2 regions of the Pseudomonas sp. HK3 genome follow, and region 2 is predicted to be linked to the other one. Evidence: riboswitches for the same ligand, from Rfam matches in the RefSeq annotation. Region 2 holds a riboswitch; the other holds the start of a gene.
What was found. A riboswitch is a leader RNA that binds a small molecule or an ion and turns the genes downstream of it on or off. The one in region 2 is predicted to bind thiamine pyrophosphate.
Positions count from the first base shown of each region.

Region 1: it holds a riboswitch for thiamine pyrophosphate, as region 2 does, so the genes downstream of both, thiC (phosphomethylpyrimidine synthase ThiC) here and ACU6U9_RS17095 (TonB-dependent receptor) in region 2, are expected to answer to the same signal.

Region 1 covers NZ_JBREXD010000002.1:271,036-278,735, forward strand. Annotated here, with positions in the region: gene thiE (thiamine phosphate synthase) at 204-1,688, opposite strand; gene ACU6U9_RS12205 (thiazole synthase) at 1,707-2,540, opposite strand; gene thiS (sulfur carrier protein ThiS) at 2,541-2,753, opposite strand; gene ACU6U9_RS12215 (FAD-dependent oxidoreductase) at 2,764-3,795, opposite strand; gene thiC (phosphomethylpyrimidine synthase ThiC) at 3,792-5,690, opposite strand; TPP riboswitch at 5,827-5,925, opposite strand; gene ACU6U9_RS12225 (sterol desaturase family protein) at 6,054-6,881, shown strand; gene ACU6U9_RS12230 (redoxin family protein) at 6,945-7,490, shown strand; gene ACU6U9_RS12235 (flavin-containing monooxygenase) at 7,589-7,700, shown strand, end outside.
Region 2 covers NZ_JBREXD010000003.1:369,366-377,065, forward strand. Annotated here, with positions in the region: gene ACU6U9_RS17075 (DUF2066 domain-containing protein) at 1-507, opposite strand, end outside; gene purM (phosphoribosylformylglycinamidine cyclo-ligase) at 688-1,743, shown strand; gene purN (phosphoribosylglycinamide formyltransferase) at 1,749-2,414, shown strand; gene ACU6U9_RS17090 (DUF3108 domain-containing protein) at 2,504-3,247, shown strand; TPP riboswitch at 3,292-3,391, shown strand; gene ACU6U9_RS17095 (TonB-dependent receptor) at 3,469-5,670, shown strand; gene ACU6U9_RS17100 (hypothetical protein) at 5,754-6,026, shown strand; gene pnuC (nicotinamide riboside transporter PnuC) at 6,036-6,719, shown strand; gene ACU6U9_RS17110 (phosphotransferase) at 6,665-7,663, shown strand.

The DNA.
Region 1 (7,700 bases), on a different contig from region 2:
TACTGTTTATAAATCGTAGGGCGGGCATTGCCCGCCGACAACTGGCTGCTGTCAGGCAGTGCCTGACCTACATGGCTAAAGTGCTATAGACGTTTCTATTTAGCCACTCTTCAGCTTCCATTTAAGCCACTCAGATTAATTCGAAGCGTGTTTATAAGTAAAATTTATCGGCCGCGGGGCAGCCTCGTACCGTTTCGAATATATTAAGCATTCCAACGTACAATAAAATCTGAGCAGACTTTTTCTGGATTTTCCGCTTGGGTAATGGCGCTAATCATCGCGATAGAATCAACCCCTTGGGCTTTTACTTTTTCGAAGCGTTCGTTGTGAATACCGCCGATAGCTACTAGCGGGAAACCCGCTAATTGGGCTCTCCAGTACGCCAGACCCGTTTCACCTTGCGGTACCCAAGGCATGTCTTTGGTTTGTGTCGCATACACTGGGCCAAACGCGATATACGAGGGTTTAATGGTTTTAGCACGGGCTACTTCATAAAAGCAATGGCTGCTTAAACCTAAACGTAAGCCTGCTTTGGCAATGGCCGATAAATCGGCATCGTCTATGTCTTCTTGGCCAAGGTGCACACCGTAAGCGTCGCATTCAATCGCCAATTGCCAATAGTCGTTTATGTATAACTGGCAATCGTATTGATTGGCCAATTTTACACATTGTAGAATTTCGGCTTTTAACTCGTCACCGCATAAATCTTTGACACGTAATTGAATCACTTTGACACCTAACGGCAGCAAGCGCTCTAACCATTGAGCGCCATCAACAATGGGGTATAAACCCAGTTCACTACTGCATGGTAAAAAGTTAAGTCCTTTTTGTTTATCGTTTGCATACACACTGGAAAGTTGTGAGTTGTTAAATTGTGATGCATCTGATTGGTTGAATGTTGCAAAACCTAAACTGCCTGTGTGTTCGTCAATGCTAAACGGGGTTTGCCAACCGGCATCCATTTGCATTTTTGCGATGACCACCGCATCCGCCATTGAATGCCCTAGTGCTATTGCACCTGCAATTAACGATGCCATGGCGCAACCTGTGCCGCGGTTAAAACCGTGCGAGTATTGGGCGTGTTCTAAATAAAAGTAACGTTCGTTATCACAATATACGTCTTGTGCTTTGTGCGCGCCATGGCCGCCTTTTAATAGTACTGCACAGTTTGTGTGTGTGTTTAACGCCTTCGCCAATGTTAATGCGTTATTGGTTTGAGTGAATGTTTTATCAAATATGGGCATTAAAACCTGTGCTTCATCCGTATTAGGGGTTAGGACGTGCACATGGGGGATTAAAAATCTTAACGCCGCTAAACGAGTGTCACTGTATCGATTCTTATCACTGCTGGCACCCAGAACGGGGTCTAGCACAATTATTTTATTGGCAAATATCGGGTGCTCAACCAATGCTTTGGCTTGTTCAGTATCACTGATTAAACCGATTTTAATCACGCTAAATATATCTTGTTGGTAAAGCGCATCTAGCTGGTTAACAAATACGGTTAAATCAACTGGGTTTAAACTCAAAAATTGAGTTTGATTTTGCGCCGTATTCGCGGTGATACAGCTAGCACAATGCACACCTAATGACGCCAGAGCACGCTGATCCATTGCGATACCTGCCATGCCGAGAGGATCATGGGCCGATACCGATAATACCGCTGATTTTTTTTCGACTTCAGGCATGTTAATTTTCTTAATTTTTTAATTTTCATTATGCCAAAATGGCATGCCCACTACGGGTGTGCTGGCAACCGCTTTTTGTTGTTCTTGCATACAGCCTGCCTTGTAAGCTAAGCGCCCAGACTCGACTGCTAGCTTAAAGGCTTTAGCCATGTGCACACTGTCTTGTGCTTTTGCGATAGCACTATTTAATAGCACGCCATCAAATCCCATTTCCATGGCTTGTGCCGCATGACTGGGCTTACCCAAACCTGCATCGATGATCATAGGCACATGTGGAAAACGATTACGCAGCAAGGTTAACGCATAAGGATTCATTAACCCTTTGCCTGTACCAATGGGCGCCCCCCATGGCATTAAAATATTACAGCCAACTTCTAAGAGTTTTTCACATAGAATCAAATCATCAGTACAATATGGGAAGACTTCAAAGCCTTGATTTATTAATTCTTGTGCGGCTTCGACTAATTGAAATGGGTCTGGTTGTAACGTGTAGTCATCACCAATAACTTCTAGTTTTACCCAGTTTGTTTTGAATAATTCGCGGGCCATTTGTGCCGTGACAATGGCCTCTTTAGCACTAAAACAGCCTGCGGTATTGGGTAATAAAAACCGATTATCTTGTGTGAAGTCTTGCAAGAATTGCCAAAATACAGGGTTATCTTGCGCTTCGTTTGTGGCCAGTTGTCTGCGCAATGATACTGTCATGATTTGCGAGGCCGACTCAATAATACTGGCCTGCATAATACTAGGAGAGTCATACATAGCTGTGCCGATTAATAACCGACTATCAAGAGTTTTACCCCCAATATTAAATGCGTCAGTTTGTGCCGAAACATCATCGAGTGTGTTCATTTAACCACCTACCACTGCGGTTAATAATTCAATGTCATCGCTGTCTTGTAAGCAATATGAATCATATTCTTGTCTTGGCACAAGTTGCTGGTTCACCGCCACCACACTACGAGCGATCGTAACTTCCCAATCATCAAATTGATTTTGTAAGAACGTCAGCAAGCTCATGGATTCATTCAATTCAATCAGCTCACCGTTGTAACGAATGCTCATAACGAAATCCTCACTTAGCCATTGACCATTGTTGTAATTTTTTCTTAAATAAATCAGCTGAAAATGCTTGCTCAATTATCGCAGGGGTTAATAAATATCCGTGGCGATATAAGCCATTAATACGGGTTAAACCAACTTGCACATCGACAATGGGCTGGTGATCCAAACTGGTTGGGCGAACACCCGTGCTCATGCTAATAATACGCGCTTCAGCAAACCCTTTATGCACACTGTACGCCGCTGACAATAACTCCAATGCCGAACGCACGCTGATTGGGCCGTCATCAGCGCTTTCTATTTCGGTGGCACCGATTATAAAGTGATGGTTTTCACGGGGCACGATATACAGTTTGTATTTTGGGTGCATCAAGCGAATCATGTGCTGCAAGTTCACTTCAGGCGCATGCAATAAAATACGCTCACCACGCACCCCATACAAATTGACTTGGTCTTTTGCGGCTAAGCCTCTGCAATCAAACACCCAATCAAAATATTCACCGTTCACTTCATTGCATGCAATTGTGTGTACATGGGAATGATTAAATTCGCCTTGTGCACGAATCACCGAATGCAGTGCCGTTAATGCTTGATGACTATCAACTTGCGCTTCTTGTTTTAAATGCAAGGCATTATGAAAGTGCTTTAGCTCTGGTTCAATGGAGCTTGGTATCACCGATGAAACGCATGCATCAAAGTCATCTAACTTACGCTTTAGCGTGCTATGAAATTGCGTAAAACTGCCCGCATCTTGAGTATGGGCTAATACCAGCGTGCCACTATCACGGTAAAAAACCGAATGATTTAATTGTGCAAGTTCCTCTATGATACTTGGCCACAAGGTTAAACTGCGCAAACCCAATTTATATACATTGGTGTTCGCGCTTTCTAACTCGGCCATGGGTGCCAGCATACCCGCTGCGGTATATGAGCAAGATTCCTTTTGAGTGTCTTGCTCATATACCGTTACGTTTAAATTGCGTTTAATGCATTCATACGCAAGCATACTGCCGCAAATACCTGCACCCACTATCGCGATATTCATGCAGGCGTTTCACTGAGTTTTTCAGCTGTGGCTGGTACGTACACTTCACTGCCTAACGCTTTGAACTCTGCGCTTTTATCTTGCATGGCTTTGACGATTTCATCTTTTGAATAATCACGCACTTCTTGGGAGATTTTCATCGAACAGAATTTCGGGCCACACATAGAACAAAAGTGCGCCACTTTTGCGCTGTCTTTTGGCAGGGTTTCATCGTGATAAGCACGAGCCGTGTCTGGGTCTAGGCCAAGATTAAATTGATCTTCCCAACGGAATTCAAAACGCGCTTTTGACATCATGTCATCGCGATAACGAGCACCGGGATGCCCTTTAGCAATGTCGGCTGCGTGGGCTGCAAGCTTGTAAGTGATGATGCCTACTTTTACATCGTCACGATTGGGTAAACCCAAATGCTCTTTTGGTGTCACATAGCACAACATGGCACAACCAAACCAACCGATCATGGCGGCACCAATGCCTGACGTAATGTGATCATAACCTGGTGCAATATCGGTGGTTAACGGCCCTAATGTATAAAACGGGGCTTCGTCACAGCATGCTAACTGTTTATCCATATTGGCTTGAACCATATGCATCGGTACATGGCCTGGGCCTTCGATCATGACTTGCACATCATGTTTCCAGGCGACTTGTGTTAACTCACCTAACGTTTCTAGCTCTGCAAATTGTGCCGCATCGTTGGCGTCGGCTTGTGAACCTGGGCGTAAGCCATCCCCTAACGAGAAGCTAACGTCATAGGTTTTCATGATTTCGCAAATGTCTTCAAAGTGCGTGTATAAAAAACTTTCTTCATGATGTGCAATACACCACTTGGCCATGATAGAGCCACCGCGACTTACAATACCCGTTACGCGGTCTACGGTTAACGGTACGTGTGCTAAACGAATACCTGCGTGAATGGTAAAATAATCCACTCCTTGCTCCGCTTGTTCGATTAACGTGTCGCGGAAAACTTCCCATGTTAAATCTTCAGCTACGCCATTTACTTTTTCTAACGCTTGATACAAGGGCACTGTGCCAATGGGCACAGGTGAGTTACGAATAATATAATCACGGGTACTGTGAATATGCTTACCCGTTGATAAATCCATAACCGTATCGCCACCCCAACGGGTTGACCAAACCAGCTTTTCAACTTCTTCTTCGATGGAACTGGTTAACGCGCTGTTACCAATATTGGCGTTCACTTTTACTAAAAAGTTACGGCCAATAATCATGGGCTCTAATTCTGGGTGATTGATGTTGGCCGGAATAATCGCGCGGCCACGGGCGATTTCGTCACGCACAAATTCGCCGGTAATGGTTTGCGGAATACTCGCCCCCATGTGATTGCCTTTTAGACGGGCTTCACGTTCGGGGGTGGTGAATTCGTTTTCTAGCGCCTCACGCAGTTGGTTTTCACGCATGGCCACGTATTCCATTTCTGGGGTAACAATGCCTTTGCGGGCGTAATGCAATTGGCTAACATTTTTGCCTGCTTTTGCACGACGTGGTTGACGTTGCAGGTGCGGATTATAAAATTGAAACGCCTTGGTTTCGTCATCAATACCGTTGTCTTCTGGTTGGGTGTCGCGGCCGTCGTACACGTCGGTATCGTCACGATTTAAAATCCACTTTGCTCGTACTTCTGAGGTAATGCCTTTGTGCACATCTACTTCTGCGTTGACATCAGTATAAGGGCCAGAGGTGTCGTACACATTAATGTGTGTGCCATCGGTTAGGTTAATCTTGCGCATCGGCACGCGCACATCAGGATGATTAGGGCTTTGAATGTATATCTTTTCGCTACCGGGTAACGGTTCACGGGTAATAAGATGAGGGTTAACGTCAGCAAGTTGCGCTGTTTGAATTGTATTTTTATTTTCTGAATTTTGCATAGTGGGTCCTTATTATGAATAAAGTCACCACTAACAAAGACGTGCGGGAAATCGACTCACCCTACTATTAGGTATATACGCCGATAGATGCAAAACATCACTCATAACCCAATGACAGATGGTTATAAATACAATACGGATGCTTCGCGCTCATTCCTACGCCGATGCTAGTCGGATCAGGTTCAACGGGTAAAGTCTCAGCCACTTTTAACAAGCAGCACCCCGTGAGCAGACTGCCATTCTAAGGCAAGTCATTACGAGTTCCAACCACAGATGACCAAATATATCCCTTATGTGTCCGTAAATGCCCTTTTAAAGCCATGCCTCAAAGGTATATTGGTTAAAAAATAATAAGAGCGTGTCATGCCCAATTTCATTGATGTCATCATTCAAGATTACTCAGGCGTCTTTTATGACCCTTGGTTTTGGCTGTTTCCTGCCGCCACGCTCGCCATTAGTTTTATTGCGTTTATGACCTTTGCTCTGCCTTGGACTTGGCTTGCCTACATAGAGCCTAACTGGCTAAAGCCTTATCGTATTCAAGCCAATGCCATTGATGTAAAAGGCACATTTTGGCCATCGATTTATCACAGCGTTAAAAATACAGCGGTCGTTTTTGTGATGCTGGTTGTGCTGTGGCCTTTAATAAAACGCACAGGCATTCATGTGGGTGACATGCCAAGCGTGTACATCATTGTTATTCAGGTATTATTTTTTATCTTGTTAGATGACTTCTTATATTACTGGATGCATCGCTTTTTTCATGAAAATAAATTTTTTATGCGTCATGTTCATAGCGTGCATCATAAGATAAAAAATACCTGCGCCATTAATGGCAATTACATGCACTGGTTTGAGTTCGCCTGTACATCGGGTTTGATACTCATTGGCCCCATACTGTTAAGCAGCCATTTATATGTCATTTGGATTTGGGTCATCATCCGCCAATTTGAAGCGGCCGATGGCCACATTGGCTATGATATCCCTTGGAACCCTGCTCGGTTATTTTTGATTTACCACGGGCCTGTCTACCATGATTTTCATCATGCTAAATTTAAAGGTAATTATGCGGGATTTTTAAATTATTTAGATGGTTACTTGGGTAATACTTACGTTAAAGCGTATTTAGAATATAAGGCAAAACGTAAGGCCGGACTAACCCCACAAGAAATTAGAACCCCATCAAAATAGATAGGAACCAAGTGCATTTAAATTGCTCTAATGGGCTATACACTGTGTAGAGTGAGGCCCATTATGCGTAATATTTTCATCCTAACCTGCGTAGCGGCCATAAGCTTTTTTTCGTTTAAAGCAATACTCGGCAACGCCGTATACGCCATAGAGCCGACGCCACTACCTGAGTTCACGCAAACACAGCCTCAAAATTGGTTAAAATCAAAGCCATTAAAAAAATCTGACCTAAAAGGCAAAGTGGTGCTAATGGATATTTGGACCTTTTCCTGCTGGAACTGCTATCGTAGTTTTCCTTGGCTAAACAGCCTAGCGACATCATTCAAGCAGGACGATTTTCAAGTGATTGGTATTCATAGCCCTGAATTTGATCATGAGAAAAAACCACAAGCTGTGCTAAAAAAGATGGACGAGTTTAAGCTCGAACACCCAGTCATGATTGACAATGATTTTACCTACTGGCGAGCATTGAATAACCAATATTGGCCAACATTTTATTTAATTGATAAAACAGGCTCGATTCGTTATCGCTTTATTGGTGAAACCCATGCCGATACCGCAAAAGCGAAAAAAATAGAACAAGCTATTGCGCTTTTGTTAGCCGAATAAATAACATTCATTTTATTAACGCTGTCAGAAAGTGCCATAGACATGGCCTTTCGCTTGTTTTATGGTCAATGCAATACTAATAACAATAAAGAGCAAATATGGCCTCTCATCATTTTGATATTCTCATTATTGGCGCTGGCTTATCTGGCATTGGCATGGCGTGCCACCTTAAAAAACTGTGCCCGAATAAATCGTTTGCTATTTTAGAGC
Region 2 (7,700 bases):
TAACACAACCGGTACACCGCGCACCTGACTGGCATTTTCAACTGCTTTATAAGCACTGCCTTCTACGCCATCAATTAAAACAGAACGACCCCTTTCTTCTTTTATTAGCCAAAGTAAAACAGTAGGACGGTTATTTCCCCATAACGGCAGATTAGCTTGCTTGATAATGCGCTGGATCGATTGCGCTTCAAACCGCATTTTTAACCAGCTAGAACCTGGTGGAATAGAGGCATCCCATTCGCTCTTTTGCACAGCAGCGTAACTATATTGATACAAATATTGATCGGCTATATCTAAAGCCCTCATCACGACTTCATTTTCTGCGGGCACCGCAAAACCGCTCACCTTTTGTAGCACTTCTATTAAGCCCTGCTTTGCACCATGCTGGCGGCTGATTAATAGTTGATCAGGCACAGGCACTCGTGCGTCATACAAACCCGATACCGGCTTAGCCAAGACAGAAGATGCGCATATAATAAGTGCAGCAAAACACAGTTGAAATTTCATTAGATGGTCTTTATTCCTGTAATTGGCGGCTATTCTGACAAATTCGAGAAAAAATGCAGCCCCCAAGTGTAAATTATGCCTTCTAAAGCACATGTATGATTTATAAAAAGCTTACTAGATGGTAAAATCCGCGACCTTTTTTACTCATCGATACTTTCCCGCACAAAAGGGCTGCCTAATATGAGCGAGCAAAACAAGTCACTTAGTTATAAAGATGCAGGCGTAGACATTGACGCTGGCAACGCACTTGTTAATAACATTAAAGGCGTGGTAAAGAAAACCCGTCGCCCTGAAGTCATGAGCAGCATCGGTGGCTTTGCTGGCCTGTGTAGCTTGCCGACCAAATACAAAGAACCTGTATTAGTGTCTGGCACCGACGGCGTTGGCACCAAGTTACGCTTAGCGATGGACCTTGGCAAACATGACACCATCGGCATCGACCTTGTGGCAATGTGCGTAAACGATTTGATCGTATGCGGTGCCGAGCCTTTATTCTTCTTAGATTACTACGCAACAGGTAAGCTGAACGTAGACGTAGCAACAAACGTTGTTACCGGCATTGGCGAAGGCTGCTTGCAATCTGGCTGTGCATTAGTGGGTGGCGAGACAGCTGAAATGCCTGGCATGTATGAAGGCGAAGACTACGACCTTGCAGGCTTCTGCGTCGGTGTTGCTGAAAAAGCTGAGCTAATCGACGGCAGCAAAGTAAAAGCAGGCGATGTCATTATTGGTTTGCGCTCATCAGGCGTTCACTCAAACGGTTACTCTCTTGTCCGTAAGGTCATCGAAGTATCAGGTGCAGACTTAAGCCAAGACCTAGACGGCCAAACACTGGGTGATGCCCTACTTGCACCCACTCGCATCTACGTTAAACCAATTCTTAAAATGCTAGAAACCATTGATGCGCACTCTATCTGCCACATCACTGGCGGCGGCATGTATGAAAACATCCCTCGCGTATTACCAGAAGGCACCAAGTGTATTCTTGATAGCGCCGCATGGGATCGCCCTGCTGTGTTCAACTGGTTACAAGAAAAAGGCAATATCGACTGGCATGAAATGCATCTTACCTTTAACTGTGGCCTAGGCATGATTGTCGTGGTTGATGAAAAAGACGCTCAAGCCACAATGGATATTCTGAACGCAGAAGGCGAAACCGCTACCCTAGTTGGCCGCATTGAAAAAGCAGGCGAAGGTGACGAGCTAGTCATCGTTAAAGGCGTGGACGAGGAATAAGCACAGTGAAAGCCGAACAAGCAGAACCTGCGCGTATTGTCGTTTTAATTTCCGGCTCTGGCAGTAACTTTCAGGCAATCTCAGATGCTTGCCTGAAAAAAGAAATTGATGGTGAGATTGTAGCGGTGATTAGTAATCGCCCCGGTGTTATGGGTCTTGATCGCGCAGCGAATATGGGCATCCCAACCGCCGTTGTTGATCACACTGATTTTTCAACTCGTGAAGAGTTTGATGGCAAGCTGATTCATGAGATCGACCAATTTGGCCCTGATCTTATTGTCTTAGCTGGCTTCATGCGCATTTTGACCTCTGATTTTGTACGCCGCTATAAGGGCCGCCTAATCAATATACATCCGTCTTTGCTACCTAAGTACAAAGGCTTGCACACTCACAAGCGAGCCCTTGAAGCCAATGATAAAGAACACGGCGTGACCGTGCACTTTGTCAGCGAAGACCTAGACGGTGGTCCAAATGTGATTCAGGCCGTGGTGCCCGTTTTAGACGACGACACTGAAGGCAGCCTGAAAACACGAGTACAGCAACAAGAACACGTCATTTATCCTATCGCGGTTAAATGGTTTGTTGAGGGCCGCATCTCAATGCTCAAAGGCGATGCTTACTTCGACAACCAACCCCTACCCGAGTCTGGCGTGCAGCTTATTGCAAATTAGAACAGACATTTCTAGCCAGTTGCTGGCACGGACACAGCAACTGCGCTTATACTCAAGCCCATATTCACGATTCATTTAGGCAGGATGCTTTGTATAAAATCATCGTTACCTTTTTTGTTGTTCTCATTAGTCAAACCAGCATGGGCAATGAAGCAACAAACACACACAAACCGTTTCAACAATTTTCCCCTTATAAAGCAAACTATGAAGCCACATGGAAAGCTGGCTGGTTTCCTATTACCGTTGATGCCAGTCGCCAACTAAGCAAGCTCGAAAACGGATTATGGCAACTGACATTCGAAGCATACTCCTCCATTGCAGACCTACATGAACAGTCTCAATACAGTATCGAAAACAACACCGTAAAACCCCATAACTATCGCTATAAAACCTCCGGCTTTTTATCAAAAAAGCGCAGAGCACAAACCTTTGACTGGGAAAAACAGCAAGTATTTGTACCAGAGCGCGAAGAGTGGGCAGACTATGAGCTCAAACTGGGCATACAAGACAATCTGAGTTATCAGGAGCAAATACGTCTAGATTTAATCGCAGGTAAAACAGAGTTCTCATATTCAGTGGCGTACAAAAATCGCCTTAAACAGTACGACTTCAAAGTCGCCAAGCGCGGACAAACCAAAACCAAGCAGGGTATGATTGATACCGTTGAAGTCATTCTAGATAAAGGCAGCAAGAAAGAATCCACTCGCATTTGGTTTGCTATCGACTATGAATACTTACTCATCAAATTAGAAACCAAACAGAAAAATGGCGATAGCAATACCATCAGCTTAAAAAGCGCAGACATTGGCGATCGAACACTAAAGGGTTTCTAAGTCGCTCTAGTCCTTTTTTCCTATATACAAATCACGTAGAATCCCCCTTATCCAGGGGGAGGCTTCGGCCTGAGATGTCTTTTTTGCGAACCCCTAGAACCTGATCCGGTTAATACCGGCGTAGGAATGGACATTCTTTTGCGTTTTTTTGCATCATTGCAAACGCCACTAATTACCTCTACGCAGTAACCGGGACTTATTCAATATTTTGGAAAAGACCCATGAAAACCCCGATTTTTTTACCCTCACTCATATGCACGTTGAGTGCTTCTGTCCTAGCTGCACAACCCACTGACGTTAGCAGTCAAATTACCGATGCCGTCAAACAAGCCGACCAAAGTGCTCAGTTAGACACCGTCAATGTCACCGCTGATTTTCGCCAATTAGATTTAATGCAAATTCCATCATCTATTACAGTTGTGGGCGAAGAAGACATTCAAGATCGTAATGCCGACCACCTAGAAAGCATTTTATCTTTAGCCCCGAACGTTAACTTTGCTGCTGGTGCATCACGTGCGCGTTTCTTTCAGATCCGCGGCATTGGTGAGCGCAGCCAGTTTATCGACCCAGTCAATCCATCCGTTGGCTTAATCATCGATGGCATTGACATGACAGGCTTAGGCGGCGCAGCCACCCTATTTGACATTGATCAAGTGGAAATCTTGCGTGGCCCACAAGGTACAGCCTTCGGTGCAAACGCACTGGCAGGTGCCATTAATATTAAAAGCAAACAACCAACCAAAGAAACCGAAGGTTATGTTCAAGGTAAGCTTGGTAATTATAATACTCAAGGTTTAGGCGGGGCTATTTCTGGCTCGCTATCCGAAAAGGTACAAGCACGCTTTGCTATTAATCAAGTTAAGTCTGATGGTTACATGGAAAATATCCATTTAAACAAAGATGACACTAACAACATTTATGAAGTTATCGCTCGTGCCCAACTAGCTTGGCAAGTTAACCCGGATAACAATATTAACGTTTCATTGTTCAGTACAGACATTGATAACGGTTACGATGCATTTAGCTTAGACAACAACCGAAACACTTACTCTGATCAACCCGGTGAAGATTCACAAAACACCAATGCGTTTTCTATTAATTGGCAATCAAAAATCAACAATACACTCAACCTTGAGGTTCTAGCGGCCATAAGTAATACCGAAAGCACTTACGCTTATGATGATGACTGGGCTTTTGGTCAATATACATGGTTAGATGATGATCCAACGTACACGCCTGACCCATGCACAATACTGAACACATGCCTCGCTGATTTCGATGGCTATAGTGGCTATGATCAATACAGCCGCGACTACACTAACCAACACTTAGACATCCGCTTATTATCAGGGCAAGACGGTCAAATTTTTAACAACTCAACAGACTGGGTCGTCGGCTTTTATTACATGGACAGAGAAGAAAGCCTTAACAGAAACTACACATTTTTAGACAACCCTTACAACAGCTCAATTGACAACAACTCCACTGCTGTTTACTCAGAGCTAACCACGAACTTTAACGCACAGTCACGGATAATTTATGGCATAAGACTAGAAGAATGGACATTTGATTTCAAAGATAATAATACAATCACAGAAGATCAGAGCGAAACACTCTGGAGCGGAAGACTCACATTTGAGAATTTAATCACCCCTTATCAAATGACTTACATTCAATTGGCTCGAGGCGTTAAGGCTGGCGGCGTCAACCGTGATACGAACATACCATCAGATGATAAAGTCTATAAAACCGAAACTAACAATAGTTTAGAGGTCGGATTAAAATCAAGCTTGCTAGATGACTCACTGCAAACGCGTGTTGCAACCTTTTATATTCAAAGAGAAGACCAACAAGTTAAACAGTCATTCCTTTATTACGAAGACTCAAAGCCTAAGTTTAAAGACTACTTTGCCAATGCCGCTGAAGGCGAAAACTATGGTTTAGAAATTGAAAGTAACTGGTTAATTAATAAGACTCTCTCTTGGGAATTATCACTTGGCTACCTAAAAACCAAACTAAACAATTACAGTTTCAAATCAGAAGATAGCAACGGCAACGTTATTACAATTGATAAAGATGGCCGCTCGCAAGCACACGCACCGGAAATATCAGGTGCAACCGCTTTAAATATTAGCTTTACAGAATCAATAAAACTGCGATTAGAAACAGAATACAAAGACACCTATTACTTTTCTAATAGCCACGACCAAAAATCAGAAAGCTATCAACTTTGGCATGCCGCACTCAGCTACACCAAAGGCAATAGCAGCATAAGTTTACATGGCCACAATTTAACGGATGAAGACTATGCTGTTAAAGGGTTCTACTTTGGTAATGACCCACGAGACGGTTACGCTGCAAAAACCTACACTCAACTTGCTGCGCCACGCTTAATCACTATTCAAGCCACTCAGCATTTTTAACAAACCGTAGGTCGGGCACCGCCCGACAAAAACCTCGGCAGGCAATGCCTGCCCTACTACATTAACGCAAAACTGGAGCCCACATGGAACTATCCGTTGAGATCAGCAAATATCCATTGGCCGATGATTACATTCCGGCCATTAAAGATTTCATCGATCGCTTAAATGCCACCGATGGCATCAGCGTGGTGGGCAACACCATGAGCACGCAAATTTTTGGCGAATACGATTTAGTCATGTCTATTTTAAGTAAAGAAATGAAACGCTCATATGAGCAATTTGGTAAAGCGATTTTTGCGTGCAAATTTATTGGTGCGAATCTAGACCCTGCACTTAATCCACATGGCGACAACTAAGGTCTAATTATGGAAGCTGATATTCAAGCACCCACATCTTTCGCCGATACGTTTATCCAAAGTGTCATCTCCGCCGCGCAGGCCATGAGCTACTGGGAAGTCATCGCTGTATTACTCGGCGTTGCGTATTTAGTATTAGCCATGCGTGAAAACAGCCTATGCTGGTATGCAGCCTTCGGCAGTACGGCTATTTTTAGTTGGTTGTTTTTTGATGTCAGTCTAGTTATGGAGTCCGCATTAAATGTGTATTACCTAGCTATGGCAATATACGGCTGGTACATCTGGAACAAAAAGCCACAAAACTCCGCAATGCAAAATTCATTAACACCTAAGCTTCCCATTACCACATGGACTGGAAAACAGCATACACTTACCATTGGTGGCGTACTCGTCATGACGCTCATAAGTGGCTTCTTATTAAGCGAAAACACGACTGCTGTCATGCCCTACCTAGATTCATTTACCACTTGGGGTGCAGTAGTCACAACGTATATGGTTGCAAAAAAAGTACTTGAAAATTGGATTTACTGGTTTGTCATTGATGCTTTAGCCATATATTTATACATAGATCGCGAGTTATATTTAACCGCGCTACTCATGGCCGTATATGTGGTTATGGTAGTCTTCGGTTATGCTGCATGGCTAAAAATATACAAAGCACAAACAAACAACAACCAAGCACAGCCCGCATAAATATGAAAATAGAGTCACAAGCCCTTAATGAAGCATTACAAGATTGGTCGCTATGGCCAATCTTAAACCAATGTAATCAAGCAGCTTGTACCTTTACACCACTAGAACAAGGTCTAACGAACGAAAACTGGCTGGTCACCCTTAGCAAAGTTAGACTATCGCTTATACACAGTAGCGATACACAAGACTTTACTCCACAAAACTCAGTCTTAGAAACACCTCAACAATTTGTCATTCGCATTAATGCGAGTAACGCACAATCGCTCAATATTGACCACAAAAGTGAATATGAAATAGTCGAAAGTATTAGCGCATTAGACCTTTGCCCTATTATTTTGTACAAAGAACCTAGCTTTAAATATTGGGTGCGCCCTTACATTGATGGCCACACATTAGCCGAGCTAGAAGCACATGATTTTAACATCAACAATGAACTGGCCAGCATTGCTAGAATATTAAGACAAGCACACAAGCAACCAATAAAATCACACTGGCCAAGCGTGGATATTATTGAGCGCGCCGAATATTTTTGGCAACAAATATTACCTAAACCAAGCATCAATACACCTGAGGCCTTAAGACTCAAACGAATACTTGATGACGCATTACAAATAGACAATCCACAAACTGCCTTGTGCCACATGGACACCAATATTCATAACTGGATCAAAGACTCCGACGGAAAGCTGCATTTAATTGATTGGGAATACGCAGGACGTGGCAACCCAATATGGGACTTGGCTGTGTTCAGTGACAGCGCAAAACTAAACACACAAGAAGAAGAGCAGCTTCTAGCTTTTTATGGTGAATATTCGTTAACTCAACTCCATCATGCAAAACTCCAAATGGAATACCTATCTATACTTTGGTTTGCGATACAAAAAAACACAGACGCAAACACGCTTTTATGTGAGCTTAAAAATTTAGCTTCACGCACTCACTAGAAAAAATCAATAAAATTCGACGCTAAAAGCAAAAAGA